Regions from separate parts of the Sphingobium sp. ZW T5_29 genome, predicted to be linked through region 2. Evidence: riboswitches for the same ligand, from Rfam matches in the RefSeq annotation. Region 2 holds a riboswitch; the other holds the start of a gene.
The links. A riboswitch is a leader RNA that binds a small molecule or an ion and turns the genes downstream of it on or off. The one in region 2 is predicted to bind cobalamin.

Region 1: another riboswitch for cobalamin. It lies ahead of ACI3KQ_RS11100 (DUF1636 domain-containing protein); the one in region 2 lies ahead of ACI3KQ_RS03465 (TonB-dependent receptor).

What each region holds. Positions count from the first base shown of each region.
Region 1 covers NZ_JBJDRM010000011.1:77,519-84,737, reverse strand. The annotation lists gene ACI3KQ_RS11105 (OprO/OprP family phosphate-selective porin) at 1-891, shown strand, start outside; cobalamin riboswitch at 961-1,154, shown strand; gene ACI3KQ_RS11100 (DUF1636 domain-containing protein) at 1,340-1,747, shown strand; gene cobT (nicotinate-nucleotide--dimethylbenzimidazole phosphoribosyltransferase) at 1,744-2,760, shown strand; gene ACI3KQ_RS11090 (histidine phosphatase family protein) at 2,757-3,317, shown strand; gene ACI3KQ_RS11085 (adenosylcobinamide-GDP ribazoletransferase) at 3,314-4,024, shown strand; gene ACI3KQ_RS11080 (threonine-phosphate decarboxylase) at 4,021-4,989, shown strand; gene cbiB (adenosylcobinamide-phosphate synthase CbiB) at 4,982-5,920, shown strand; gene cobU (bifunctional adenosylcobinamide kinase/adenosylcobinamide-phosphate guanylyltransferase) at 5,923-6,441, shown strand; gene ACI3KQ_RS11065 (NAD(P) transhydrogenase subunit alpha) at 6,706-6,996, shown strand; gene ACI3KQ_RS11060 (NAD(P)(+) transhydrogenase (Re/Si-specific) subunit beta) at 7,000-7,219, shown strand, end outside.
Region 2 covers NZ_JBJDRM010000003.1:183,681-190,899, reverse strand. The annotation lists gene mutS (DNA mismatch repair protein MutS) at 1-1,620, opposite strand, end outside; gene ACI3KQ_RS03480 (NADP-dependent malic enzyme) at 1,746-4,007, shown strand; gene ACI3KQ_RS03475 (flavin reductase family protein) at 4,033-4,527, shown strand; gene ACI3KQ_RS03470 (hypothetical protein) at 4,599-5,594, shown strand; cobalamin riboswitch at 5,711-5,960, shown strand; gene ACI3KQ_RS03465 (TonB-dependent receptor) at 6,137-7,219, shown strand, end outside.

The DNA of each region.
Region 1 (7,219 bases), on a different contig from region 2:
TTCATCACCTATGAAAATGGCAAGTGGCTGGTGACGCTGGGCAATCATAACCAGTTCCAGTCGCTGGACGAACTGATTGGCGATACGACCGGTTCGGTGATGGAGCGCGCCGCCTTTACCGACGCCTTCAATTTCGAGCGTCGCCTCGGCCTGTCGGCCCAATATCGCTCCGGCATCCTGCTCGCCCAGCTTGGCCTGTTTTCCGACAGCGCCGATTCGCTGACCAATGACGAGGATGGGGACGAAAATAACAGCTATAGCGTGGACGGTCGCGTCGTGCTGGCGCCGCGCATCGGCAAGACGCAGCTGCATTTCGGCGCATCGGGGCATTGGCGCGACTTCAACCGACTGGCCGACGAGCCGCAGCGTTATCGCCAGCGGCCCTATCTGCACAGCATCAACACGCGCTTTCTCGCCACGCCGTCGATCGATGCGACGGGCGAATCCCATTATGGGCTGGAATTTGCGGGCACCCGCGGGCCGCTTCACTGGGCCGGTGAAACGCATTGGTTGCGCACGAAACGGCCCGGCCTTTCGGACCCGACCTTCTTTGGCGGCTATGCAGAGGTCGGCTATTTCCTGACGGGCGAAACCCGGTCGTACAAGAATGGCATTTTCGGCAGCACCAAGCCCAAGCAGGAATTTGGCGACGGGGGCATGGGGTCGCTTCAGGTGACGGCGCGCTACGATTATCTGGACCTTAACGACAAGGACATCGTCGGCGGCACGCAGAATGCCTGGATATTGGGGCTGGTATGGACCCCGATCGAATATCTGCGCTTCAACCTCAACTACGCGCACCTGCGCTATACCGACGCGGCGATCCCCGCCGGAACCGACCGGGACTATGGCGTCAATGTCGTGGGATGGCGGGCGGAACTGGACTTCTGATCCGGCGGGGCATGGGCAGCGAAAGGCCCATGCCCCATCTATCCCTTGCGACCACCGCCCGCCCGCATTATCAGCGGCGACGCGACAGGTTCCTCGCAAGGGGATGAAAAGGGAAGTCGGGTAAAGCCCGCGCTGCCCCTGCAACTGTAAGCGGTGAGCGAACGGCCATTCACGCCATTGGGACCCCTTGGGGCGTTCCCGAGAAGGCGGCCGGACGCATTGACCCGTGAGCCAGGAGACCTGCCTGCCGCAGTCGTTCTTCGACCGGACAGGGTGTGCCGGACGAACGGGGGTATCCTCGCCGAGCGACAGCCATTGCCTTGCCGGCTAGGTCGTGCGGGACGCATTTCGTTGTGCGCTTCCCGCTTCGTCCCCGCCACAAGGCTGTTTGCGGTCGGAAGGCGGAGCCAAGGATGATGATCCATTATTTGATGCCGGGGCGCGGCTGATGCTGCGCGCGGTCGAAGCCGGGGCGGCGGTGGTGGTCTGTTCGACCTGCCGCCTGTCCCCCGAACAACGGGAAGATGGCGAAGGAAGGCGCGGCGGCGCCCTGCTGGCGCAGGCGTTGCGGGCGGTGCAGGCAGGCGACAGCGCCTATGCGGACGTGGAAGTGCAGGAAATGCCATGCCTTTTCGCGTGTCAGCGACATTGCACCGTCCATCTGCGCGCGCCCGGCAAGGTCGGTTATGTGCTGGGCGATTTCACCCCCGATGAAACGGCGGCGCGCGCGATCCTCGATTATGCAGTCCGCCACGCGGCAAGCGCGGAGGGCGTCGTGCGCTATGCCGACTGGCCGCAGGGGGTGAAGGGTCATTTCATCGTCCGCACGCCGCCCGACGGCTTTGTCTGCACATGACGTTCTTTCGCGACCGGGCCGCATTCGATCAGGCGCTGGCGACATTGCCCGTCCCCGACCAAGGCGCAATCGAAGCGGCGGCCAGGCGGCAGGCATCTTTGACCAAGCCCGCCGGTTCGCTGGGGCGGCTGGAGGATATCGCGCTGTTCATGGCGGGATGGCAGGGGCGGGAGCGGCCCGGCGCAGACAGGATCCGCGTCGCGCTGTTCGCTGGCAATCACGGTGTGGCTGCGCGCGGGGTCAGCGCCTTTCCACCCGAAGTGACGGCCCAGATGGTCGCGAATTTCCGAAAGGGGGGCGCGGCCATCAACGCGCTCGCCGCCGCCTGCGGGGCGGAACTGGTCATTGTGCCAATCGATCTGGATCGTCCCACTGGCGATATTACCCATTGCCCGGCAATGACCGAAGCCGAGTGCCTGGCGGCGATCAATGCCGGGGCAGCGGTCATCCAAGCCGGTATCGACCTGTTGTTGCTGGGAGAGATGGGCATCGCCAACACGACTGTCGCCGCCGCCATTTGTGCGCATGTGCTGGGCGGGGACGCCGAACAGTGGGTTGGCCGGGGCACCGGCGTCGACGCAGCGGGCGTCGGTCGGAAGGTCGAGGCTGTCAGGCTGGCGCTTGCCCGGCATGGCGGGGATTGCGGGGACGCGTTCGAAACGTTGCGATGCCTTGGCGGGCGGGAGATTGCCGCAATCGCTGGCGCGGTGCTGGCGGCGCGCCTTGCCCGCCTGCCGGTGATGCTGGATGGATTCATCTGCGCGGCGGCGGTCGCTCCGCTGGCACGCGACAATCCGCAAATTACCGACCATTGCCTGGCCGCCCATTGTTCCGCGGAGGCGGGGCATGGGCGGGTGCTCGACGTGCTTGGTCTTGACCCATTGCTGCGGCTGGACATGCGGCTGGGCGAAGGGAGCGGCGCAGCGGTGGCGGCGCAGGTCGTGCGATCGGCCCTCGCGGCGCATGGCAACATGGCCACCTTTGCGCAAGCTGCGGTCGCCAGCGGACAATGACGGGAATCTCCATTCATCTGATGCGCCATGGCGTCCCGGAAATGGCGGGCAGGCTGCTAGGCCATTGTAACTCGCCGCCTGATCCCGACGGCATGGCGCTGTGCGTCGATCGGGCGCGCGCCGTGATGTTTGAGCATGTCATAACATCCGATCTGTCGCGGGCGCATATTCCCGGCGAAATCATCGCAACGGAGCGGAACGCGACCCTGCATATCGACCCGCGCTGGCGAGAGCTGGACTTCGGGCTGTGGGAAGGCGCTGATCCTGCTGATCTGGATGCCGATGCGCTAGCGCCGTTCTGGGACGACCCCGACGCCAGCCCACCGCCGGGCGGGGAACGCTGGTCCGCACTTTGCGAGCGGGTCGGCGCGGCTCTGAGCGATATAATCAGGCCGACGCTGGTCATCAGCCACGCAGGCGCCATGCGCGCCGCCCTGTCGGTGCTATGCGGGTTGGATCACCGGCAATGCTGGACTTTCGACCTTCCTTATGGCGCGCTGCTGAGCCTGCGGCTTTGGCCGGACGGCACCGCGCAGATCACGGGCCTGCAAATATGAGGCGGCTGGTGCTGGCGATGCAGCTCATGACCTGCCTGCCGCTGCCGTCGGTGAAGGCGGATGAAGAAGATTTCGCTGCTGCGATCCGCTGGTTCCCGATGACGGGTATCATTGTCGGCGCCTGTGCTGCGGGCGGGCTGTTGCTGGGTAGCAAGGTCGATCCGTGGTCGGGTGCGTTGCTGGCTCTGCTGGTCTGGGTGGCTATGACCGGTGCGCTGCATCTTGATGGGCTGGCCGACATCGCCGATGCGGTTGGGGCGGCTCATGGTGACCGAAGCAGGCTCTCCCTCGTGCTTGCAGACCCGCATGTCGGCAGCTTTGGCGTCACGGCGGTGGCGCTGCAATTGATAACGAAGCTGGTGCTGTTGCGCTTATGCGCGGAGTTTGTACCGGCTTGGGGGCTGATCGGCGTGGCTATGGTGGCGCGGATGGGGCCGCTATTCTGGGCGCGCTGGCTCCCGCCGCTGCATGAAGGACTTGCGAGCCGATTTCGCCACGGGGTCAGGCCAGTGCACCTGCTGGGCTGGAGCGTGGTTGCGATCCTGTTTGCCTGGTGGATGCCGGGCCTGTTGATCGTTGCCGCGCTGATCCCGTCATGGGCGATATGGCTGCGCATGCGCATCGGCGGCATTTCCGGCGACGGGCATGGAGCGGGGATCGAGATAGTGGAAAGCGCGCTGCTGGCGGCGCTGGTGCTGGCGCGATGAGCGACGCGTTTCGCTGGCATGGTGGCCGTCTGGCCGTTGCGCAGGAGCGCTATGGTTCGGTCGAACCGTGGATCGACCTGTCCACGGGGATCAACCCTGTGCCGTGGCCCGGCAGTTCACGGATTGCGGTCGATTGGGCGTCCTTGCCCGATCCATCCGCGCTGGCGGAGCTTGAAGCAGTGGCGGCTGCGCATTTCGGCCTGCCCCCGGCCCATGTCTGCGCCGTGCCGGGAAGCGAGATCGGCTTGCGCATGGTCGGACAGCTGATCGACCGCCCCGCCTGCTATCTGACTCCGGGTTATCGCACGCATGGCGAGGCTTTCGCCAAGGCAAGGCCGGTCGGCGATCCCGCAGAGGCTCCATCCGGCTCTGTTCTGATGATGGCCAGCCCGAACAATCCCGATGGCCGCGTCTTTGCGCGGGAGCAGTTGTTGGCACTGGCGGAGCGCATGCAATGGCTGGTCATCGACGAAGCCTTTGCCGATTGCATGCCGGGCGGGAGCATCGCGCCCGACATAGGGGAGGGGCGGCAACTGGTCGTCCTGCGATCCTTCGGCAAGTTTTTCGGGCTGGCAGGTGCAAGGCTGGGCTTTGTTCTTGGCCCGACGCCTATCGTCGCGGCCTGTCGGCGCATGTTGGGTGACTGGCCGGTTTCGGCTGCGGCCATCGCATTTGGCACGGCGGCCTATCGTGACAGGGGGTGGATCAACGCTACCATAGAGTCGCTTCGCGAACAGGCAGCAGGTTTGGACGCGCTGCTCGCCCGGCATGGTCTGGTGGCGCGGGGCGACTGTCCGCTGTTCAGGCTGGTGGAGCGGGACGATGCGGCGCAGTTGTTCGAACATCTGGCGCGGCGCGCTATCCTGACCCGGCCCTTCCACGCGCAGCCGAGGTGGCTGCGTTTCGGCCTGCCCGCGGATGCCGCGGCGATGGAGCGGTTGGACAAGGCGCTGGCGGATGGCTGATCCGGTGGCCATTGGCGCTTTGATGCTGGATGCGGCGCTGGGGTGGCCCGGTCGTCTGCACGCGCGGATCGGCCATCCGGTTGGCGGATTCGCCCGGATCATCGCGATGTGCGAGCGCCGTTGGAACCGTCCCGGATCGAGCGATGGAGCGCGGCGGATCGGCGGGGTTGCCACTTTGCTGGTCCTGCTGACGGTGGCGATCGGATGTGGATGGGCCGCCGAAGGGCTGATCCGGCAGAGCATGGGAAGCTGGGGCTGGGTCGGCGTGGCGCTGGTCGCCTGGCCTGCTTTGGCGCAGCGCAGCCTGTATGACCATGTCGCGCGGGTGGCGCGGGCATTGGAATCGGGCAAACTGAACGATGCGCGGCGTGCCGTTGCATGCATCGTTGGCAGGGACACGGCCAGCCTGGATGAAAGCGGCGTGTCGCGCGCGGCGGTGGAAAGCCTGGCGGAAAGCTTTTGCGACGGTGTGGTCGCGCCCCTTTTCTGGCTGCTGCTGGCGGGCTTGCCGGGAATATGGGCCTATAAGGCGGTCAATACCGCCGACAGCCTGATCGGCCATCGGGAAGAACCATATGGGCCGTTCGGATGGGCCGCCGCCCGATTTGACGACGCACTCAATCTGGCGCCTGCCCGGCTGTCCGGGCTGCTGGTCTGCATTGCGGGCGGGCGCGGATGGCGGGTCTTGTGGCGTGACCATCGGCGGCACGCGTCCCCCAATGCGGGCTGGCCAGAGGCGGCGATGGCGGGAGCGCTAGGGGTCCGGCTGGGCGGGCCGATCCGCTATGACGGGGTGCTGCATGACAAGCCGTGGATCGGCGGCAGCCTTGGAGACGTCGCGCCGGGCGATCTGCGCCGGGCGATGGGGATTTTCCTGCGCGCCTGCGCCTTGCTTTGGGGATTAGGCGCATGGGTGGAGATCGCGCTGTGAACATATTGGTCCTGGGCGGTGCTCGATCCGGCAAGAGCCGCTATGCGCAGGCGCGATGCGAGGCCCTGTCGGGCGGGTTGGCCTATATCGCCACGGCTGAGGCGCATGATGGAGAAATGGCTGACCGCATCGCGCGCCATCGGGCCGATCGCGGTCAGAGATGGCGAACGGTCGATGCGCCGATCGACCTGCCGGGCGCGATCCGATCATCGTCAGAATGGGCTGGCGCGATATTGGTCGATTGCCTCACGCTTTGGCTGTCGAACCTGATGCTGGCCGACAAGGACATTGCCGTGTGGCGCGCCACGCTGGCCGATGCCATGCGATCCTGCGCGGTGCCGGTCATGCTGGTCAGCAACGAAGTCGGCCTGTCGATCGTGCCCGAAAATGCCCTGGCTCGGCGTTTTCGCGACGAAGCGGGATGGCTGAACCAGCAAATGGCCGCCCGGTGTGATGAGGTTATATTCGTGGCGGCGGGGTTGCCGTTGACCCTGAAGGAAGCAGCGTCGCCCGCGGCGTGAACAGGCTGGCAGCCGGGATGATGATTGTTCGGGCCATCACCGGCATAAAATCCGTGTCATGCGCGATGCCGGGTTTATTTCCCGCTTGTTCGCCTTGCCTGGGGCGGCTGCTATCAATATGGGGCGACCATCAATTCTGGAGGGGATTGAGGGGAAACAGCGATTCTGATTGATGCGAGCGCGCATTTCGCCGCATGCATGAATTTGAAAAAGGGCGGGACTGGAAGGCCCGAACCGCTGGGTCCTGAAGCAGGGGATGAGACAGTGAACGCATTTAACGCAGACTATCTGTTTGTTTTCATACTGGCGGCCTTTTTGGGGTTTCAGTTGATCAAGAAGGTATCGCCGCTGCTTCATTCGCCGTTGATGTCGCTGACCAATGCGATTGCGGCGGTGGTGATTGTGGGGGCGATCACGATCACGGGTGAGGAAGGGGCGACGCCGCTTGCCCGGACGCTTGGCTTTATCGCGGTGTTCTGCGCGACGGTGAACCTGGTCAGCGGGTTCATGATCACCGATCGCATGCTCAAGATGTTCAAGCCGCGGGGGAAGTAAGAGATGGACGCCTTTGTTCCTTTTGCGGCGATTGCCGCATCGGCTTTGTTCATCCTGTCGCTGATGTGGATGAGCCATCCTTCGACCGCCCGGCGCGGTGTGCGCGCGGGTGAGATCGGCATGGTCATCGCCATCATCGGCGCGCTGGTCCAGCATGAGGTGGTCAGCTATGACCTGATCATCATCGCGATGATCGCGGGTGCGGCGGCGGGTATTCCGATGG
Region 2 (7,219 bases):
CAGATGCGACGCTTCGGCAATCAGCGCATGTGCGCCTGCCTGCGACACGCGCCCGGCCTGTTCATGCAGGTCCACCGAATTAAAGCGGACAACCCCGGCCAGCGTCTGGCGGTGGGTAAAGCCGCTGTCGGGTTGCATCAACGGGTCGGCTGCCCGTGCCGGAACCTCGACATGATAGCCCAGCACGCCATTGTGGCGGATTTTCAGGCTGGCGATGCCGGTCTGCTCGCGATATTTCGCCTCCAGCGCCGCGATGGCCCGTCGTCCGTCGCCCGCCAGACGGCGCAGTTCGTCCAGGGCGGGATCGTAACCGTCGGCGATATAGCCGCCACTGGCCGTCTCGGTCGGCGGACTGGGCACCAGCGCGCGCGAAAGGCCATCGACCAACGCGCCATGACCATCCAGCGCGGGCAGTAGTTGCGCAAGCAGCGGCGGCATGCCGGACAAGCGCGCCAGCCTTTCGCGCAGCAGCCGCGCTTCGCCCAGCCCGTCGCGCAATTGCCCCAGATCGCGGGGGCTGCCCCGACCGATGGCCACCCGCCCCAGCGCTCGCCCAATGTCGGGCAGGGCGCGCAGGGCCGCGCGCAACTGGTCGCGCAGCAACGGATCGTCGTGGAACAGCTGGACCAGCCCCAGCCGCGCTTCTATCGCGGCCCGGTCCATCAATGGCGCGGAAAGATCCTGCGCCAGCAGCCGCGCCCCGGCCCCCGTGACCGTGCGGTCGACCGCGCCCAACAGGCTGCCCGCGCGCGCGCCGCTCATCGTCGCGGTGATTTCCAGGCTTTCGCGCGTTGCCGCATCGATCGCGACATGCGCCCCGCTCGCCTTGCGCATGGGCGGCGCCAGGAAGGGCAGGGTGCCTTTGCCCGCATGGTCCAGATAGCTCAGCAGCCCGCCCATCGCCGACAGTTCCGCGCGAGAGAACTGACCAAAGCCGTCCAGCGTGGCGACGCCGAACAGGCGCTTGATCGCGGCTTCGGCCCGGCCGCTTGAAAAGGCGGCACGATCGAAGGGATGCGCTTCGGGCAGGTCCAGGCCCAGGCCTTCTGGCATCACGATTTCGCTGGGGCGCAGCCGGGCCAATTCAGCGGGCAGGTCGCCCGCGCGCAGCATCAGCGTTTCGAAACGCCCGGTCGAAATGTCGGCGGCGGCAATGCCATATTCGCCCGCGCCTTCGCCGCCGGTCTGGCAAATCGCCACCAGCATGTTGTCGCGCCGGGAATCGAGCAATGTTTCTTCGGTCAGCGTGCCCGCCGTCACATATCGGACGATGGCGCGTCCGACCAACGCCTTGGACCCGCGCGCCTTGGCTTGGGCGGGGGTTTCGGTCTGTTCGGCGATCGCGACGCGATGCCCTGCCTTGATCAGCCGGGCCAGATAGTTTTCCGCGCTGTGCACGGGCACCCCGCACATCGGGATCGGCGCGCCATCATGTTCGCCCCGGCTGGTGAGCGCGATGTCGAGCGTCGCCGCCGCCGCCTTCGCATCGTCGAAGAACAGTTCGAAAAAATCCCCCATCCGGTAAAAGAGCAGGCAATCCTGAGCCTCTCCCTTGAGCGCGAGATATTGCGCCATCATCGGCGTGGGTTGATAGGGGGCGGGATCCTTCGATGTGGGCATCGCCTACAGCCGATAGCCGCATGGCTTCGTTGAGGGAAGAGCGCGAAAAATCCGTTCTCGCGCTTGCCCACAGGCACGGCATGACGCTAGGGCCGCTAGAAGTAAAAAAGCGAATGGATGGGACTATGGCCGACAAGTCGAGTGTGGAATTTTCAGAGCGCGAGGCGCTGTTCTTCCACTCGACGGGCCGCCCGGGCAAGATTGAGATCATCGCGTCCAAACCGATGGCGACGCAGCGCGACCTTAGCCTCGCTTATTCCCCCGGCGTCGCGGTGCCGGTGCGCGCCATCGCGGAAGACCCGGCGACCGCCTACGACTATACCGCAAAGGGTAATCTGGTCGCGGTCATCTCCAACGGCACGGCGATCCTGGGCCTGGGCAATCTGGGCGCGCTCGCGTCCAAGCCGGTGATGGAAGGCAAGGCGGTCCTGTTCAAACGCTTCGCCGACGTGGACTCGATCGACATCGAGCTCAAGACCGAGGATGTCGACAAGTTCATCGATGCGGTCGAATTGATGGAGCCGACCTTTGGCGGCATCAACCTTGAAGATATCAAGGCGCCCGAATGCTTCATCATCGAACAGACGCTGAAGGAACGGATGAACATTCCGGTCTTTCATGATGACCAGCACGGCACGGCGATCATCGCGGCGGCGGGCGTCATCAACGCGGCGATGCTGACCGGCCGTGACCTAAAGGACATGAAGGTGGTGGTGAACGGGGCAGGGGCGGCCTCCATTTCCTGCACCGAACTCATCAAGGCGATTGGCGTTTCGCACAACAATGTCATCATGTGCGACAGCAAGGGCGTCATTTACCAGGGCCGCACCGAAGGCATGAACCAGTGGAAGTCGGCGCATGCGGTGAAAACCGACGCGCGCACGCTGGGCGAAGCGATCAAGGGCGCGGACGTGTTCCTGGGCCTGTCGGTCGCGGGCGCGGTGTCGCAGGACATGGTCAAGGCCATGGCTCCTCGCCCGATCATCTTCGCCATGGCCAATCCCGACCCGGAAATCACCCCACCCGACGTGCTGGAGGTGCGCCCCGACGCCATCGTCGCCACCGGACGGTCGGACTATGCCAACCAGGTCAACAACGTCCTTGGCTTCCCCTTCATCTTCCGCGGGGCGCTCGACGTGCGGGCGACGACGATCAACGAACCGATGAAGGTCGCCGCCGCGCACGCCATTGCCGAACTGGCGCGCGAACAGGTGCCTGAGGAAGTGGCCAAGGCCTATGGCCGTTCGCACAGCTTTGGCCCCGACTATATCATCCCCGCGCCCTTCGACCCGCGCCTGATGGAAGTCGTGCCCGCCGCCGTCGCGCAGGCGGCGATGGAATCGGGCGTCGCTCAAAAGCCGATTGGGGACATGGCCGTATATCGCCAGTCGCTCAAGGGCCGTCTCAATCCGACCACCTCGGTGCTGACCACCGCCTATGAAGTGGCAAAGGCGAACCCCAAGCGCGTGGTTTTCGCCGAAGCCGAAGAAGAAGTGGTGCTGCGCGCCGCCATCCAGTTCCGCGACCTTGGCTATGGCATTCCGGTGCTGGTCGGGCGGCAGAATGTCATCGAAAAGCTGCAGGCCCTGGGCGTGCGCGACCCTGAAAGCTTTGAACTGCACAACAGCGTCAATTCGCCGCTGGTGCCCGACATGGTGGACGCCCTCTACAAACGGTTGCAGCGGCGCGGCTATCTGCGACGCGATTGCGAGCGCATGGTGAACCGCGATCGCAACATCTTTGGCGCTCTGCTGGTCACCATGGGCGTCGCCGATGCGATGATCACCGGCATGACCCGGCCTTTCGCCCAGACCCTGCGCGAAGTGAAGCGGGTCATGGACCCAGCGCCGGGCCGCACGCCGTTCGGCATCCACGTCGTCATTTCGAAGGACAAGACGGTGTTCCTGGCCGATACGACGGTCAATGAACGGCCATCGGCTTGCGAACTGGCCGATATTGCGGAAGGCACCGCTGCCGTCGCTCGCCGCATGGGCCATGAACCGCGCGTCGCCTTCCTGTCCTATTCCAACTTCGGCAATCCGCCCGGCGCGCATCTGGAAAATATGCGTGACGCCATCAAGGTGCTCGACAATCGGGAAGTCGATTTCGAATATGAAGGGGAAATGGCGGCGGACGTGGCGCTCAATCCCACCGTCATGAAAAACTACCCGTTCAGCCGCCTGTCCGGTCCGGCTAATGTCCTGGTGATGCCGGGCCTGCAATCGGCCAATATCTCGGCCAAGCTGCTGCGGGAAATCGGCGGGTCCACCACCATCGGCCCGATGCTGGTCGGCATGGACAAATCGGTGCAGATCGCGACGATGTCATCCAACGCTTCGGAACTTCTGACGCTTGCGGTGCTCGCCTCGGCAGGCGTCGCGCTTTGATTTTGACGGGAACAGGCACGTGGCAATGACGGAAATAGCGGCGATCGATAGTGCAACCTTCCGCCGCGTGCTCGGCCATTATCCGACCGGCGTCTGCGTCGTGACGGCCATGGACCAGGGCGCCCCCGTCGCCATGGTGGTTGGTTCCTTCACCTCGGTCTCGCTGGACCCGCCGCTCGTCGCCTTTTTCCCTGCCAGGACGTCCACCAGCTGGCCGTTGATCGAACGAGCGGGGAAATTCTGCGTCAATGTGCTGGGTAGCGACCAGAGGCCGCTCTGCCAGCAGCTTTCCGGCAAGGGGGAGGACAGGTTTTCCGGCGTGACGCACCGTGCCTCGGCCAATGGCTCCCCCATCCTGGACGGGGTGGTCGCCTGGATCGACTGCACGCTGGACGCGGTCCATGAAGTGGGCGACCATTATATCGCCGTCGGGCGCGTCATGGCGCTGGAGGCGGGAACGCCGGGTAAACCGCTGCTATTCTTCCAGGGCGGCTATGGGGAATTCAATCCGCTGGTCTGATCTGTCGCCCCGTTTCTTCTTTCGGGGCGCAGTTACCGCTCCTTAAACCGCACCGCTTAGGGTGCGGAATCATGTTGGACGATAACCCCTCTACCGCCCTGTTGATCACCGTCGACACGGAACTGTCCGCCTTGCTGCATCAGCGGGGGATAAGCCTGGATGATAATATCCGCAGCTCGATCTGGGGGGACGCGCATGGCGGCAGCTACGGAATCGGCTGGCAGATGGACCGGTTGGAAGAATATGGGCTGAAAGGCGTCTTCTTCCTCGACCCCATGCCCGCGCTGGTGTTCGGGCCCGATTTCCTTAAGCCCATCGTTTCCGCGATCGTTCAGCGGGGGCATGAAGTGCAGCTGCATATCCATAGCGAATGGCTGGCCGACGCGGCCTGTTCCCCGGTTCAGGGGCGGACAGGACGCAATATCGGCGACTTTTCGCTCGATGATCAGCTGATCCTTTTGCACATGGCCCGAACATGGCTCGAAGCCGCGGGCGCGCCAACGATCAACGCCTTCCGCGCGGGCAATTTCGGCGCGAATGACGATACGCTGCGCGCTCTGGCGCAGCTGGGCATCGCCTGGGACAGCAGCGTCAATCCGGCCTATCACCGACATGGCTGCCGCATCACCGGCGCGCGCGCCCTGGCGGGGATCACGCGCCAGCTGGGCGTGCTGGAAGCGCCGGTGAGCGGCATCATCGACTGCCCCGGCAGCTTCCGCCCCGCCCAGCTATGCGCCATGTCCGCTGGCGAAATGCGCGCAGGCCTCAGGCATGCGGTGCAGGACAGGCATGGCGCTTTCATTGCGCTGACCCACAGTTTCGAAATGCTGTCACGCGACCGGCGACGGCCCAACCATGGGGTCATGCGGCGCTTCACCGCCTTGTGCCGGGAAGCTGTACGCCTACCCACCGTCCGCAGCGCCGGATTCCACGACCTGCCACCTGAATTGGCGGATAAAGGGGCCGAACCGACGCTCCTCCCTGCAAACCGCATGCGCACCGCCATGCGCCGGGCTCAGCAGATCTGGGGCACCTGGCGCTATGAACGGCGCCTCGTCCCCGCCTGAGGCGAAGGGTCTGCGTCGGTGGCTGCGGGCATGTCCAGGCCCCGTCGATCTGACCTTGCATAGTAAAATTCGGAAATATAAGGAGCCTTGTCCATTCCGCATCCGATGGGTGCGGGAAGGATCAAGATCGCGTCGGTTCCCCGGCAACGGGGATGAAAAGGGAATGCGGTGCGGGCTGCGCAAGTGGCCCAATTCCGCGGCTGTCCCTGCAACTGTAAGTGGCGAGCGCGATATACATGTGCGGACGGCATTCACGCCCTTCCGCCAGCCACTGGGCCGGACGCTAAATCCTGCGAGGCCTGGGAAGGCCGTATATCAAGCGATGACCCATGAGCCAGGAGACCTGCCGGCGTCTGGTCGCTCTTGCCTTGGTCCAGGGGATGGCCGCGGCACGGTGAACTCCGTCTGAGCGACGACCGAGCGGCTGGGGCCGCATCGGAAGCCGTGTCGGTCGCCCCTGGCGTCCGGCCGATGTCGGCTGCCGACCGTTCGTGAACGGCACGCCCCTGCTGAACGTCGCAAGACGCCGACGGGGTATATATATGACCAGACTATATTCGGCTGCTGCTGCGGCCATTGCTTATGCCGTGCCTGTCCTTGCCGGGGCGGCGACACCCGATGCCACGCCCGAAGCGGAAAGCGCCGCGATCATCGTAACCGGCGCGGTGGAAACGCCGCGGCTCGACACCAGGGTGGAAGGGGCCAGCCGCCTTGGCCTCACCCCACTGGAAACGCCCGCGAGCGTGGAAACGATCGACGGCGATGCGATCCGGTTGCGCGGCGACCTCACCATTCAGGATGCCGCCGCCCGCGCCACCGGCATTGTCAACACATCGGGCGTCTTTGGATATGGCCTCTCCAGCCGTGGCTTCACCGGGCAGAATTCGGTGATGACGCTGTATGACGGCATGCGCATGTACAATAATACGCTGACCTTCCCGGCCGATCCGTGGATGGCGCAAAGCGTTGAGATACTTCGCGGCCCCGCCTCCGTGCTTTATGGCGAAGGGGCGATCGGCGGCGCCGTCAACGTGGTGCGCAAGCAGCCGTCCGATGAAATGACGGTCAGCGGTCGCATCGGCGTGGCATCCTATGACAGCCTGAATGTCGCGGCTGGCGCGGGCGGCCCCCTGACCGACGGCCTCAGCTTTCGCGCGGACGCAAGCTATCGCCGGTCGGAAGGATGGATGGACCGCGGCGATTCCGACGCATTCGCCGTGGCTGGCGCGATAAAGCTGCAACTCGCGCCCGACCTTGCCGTCACATTGTCGCATGATCACAGCAAGCAACGCCCGCGCACATGGTTCGGCACGCCGCTGGTGGATGACAGGCTGGACCCGTCCTTGCGTCGCAAAAACTATAATGTGTCGGACGCGCAGTTGCGCTTTCGCGACGACTGGACCCAGGCAAAGATCGATTGGGACGCTTCGGACGGCTTGACGTTGCACGCCACCCTCTATCGCCTGACCGCCAATAAATATTGGAAGAATGCCGAACGTCTGACCTTCATACCCGAAACCGGCACGACGCCCGCGCAGGTTCGCCAGTCTAGCTTCCTTGAACTATATCATATCCAGAAACAGACCGGGGCCAGGGTCAGCGCCAATCTGCGCCATGACCTGGGC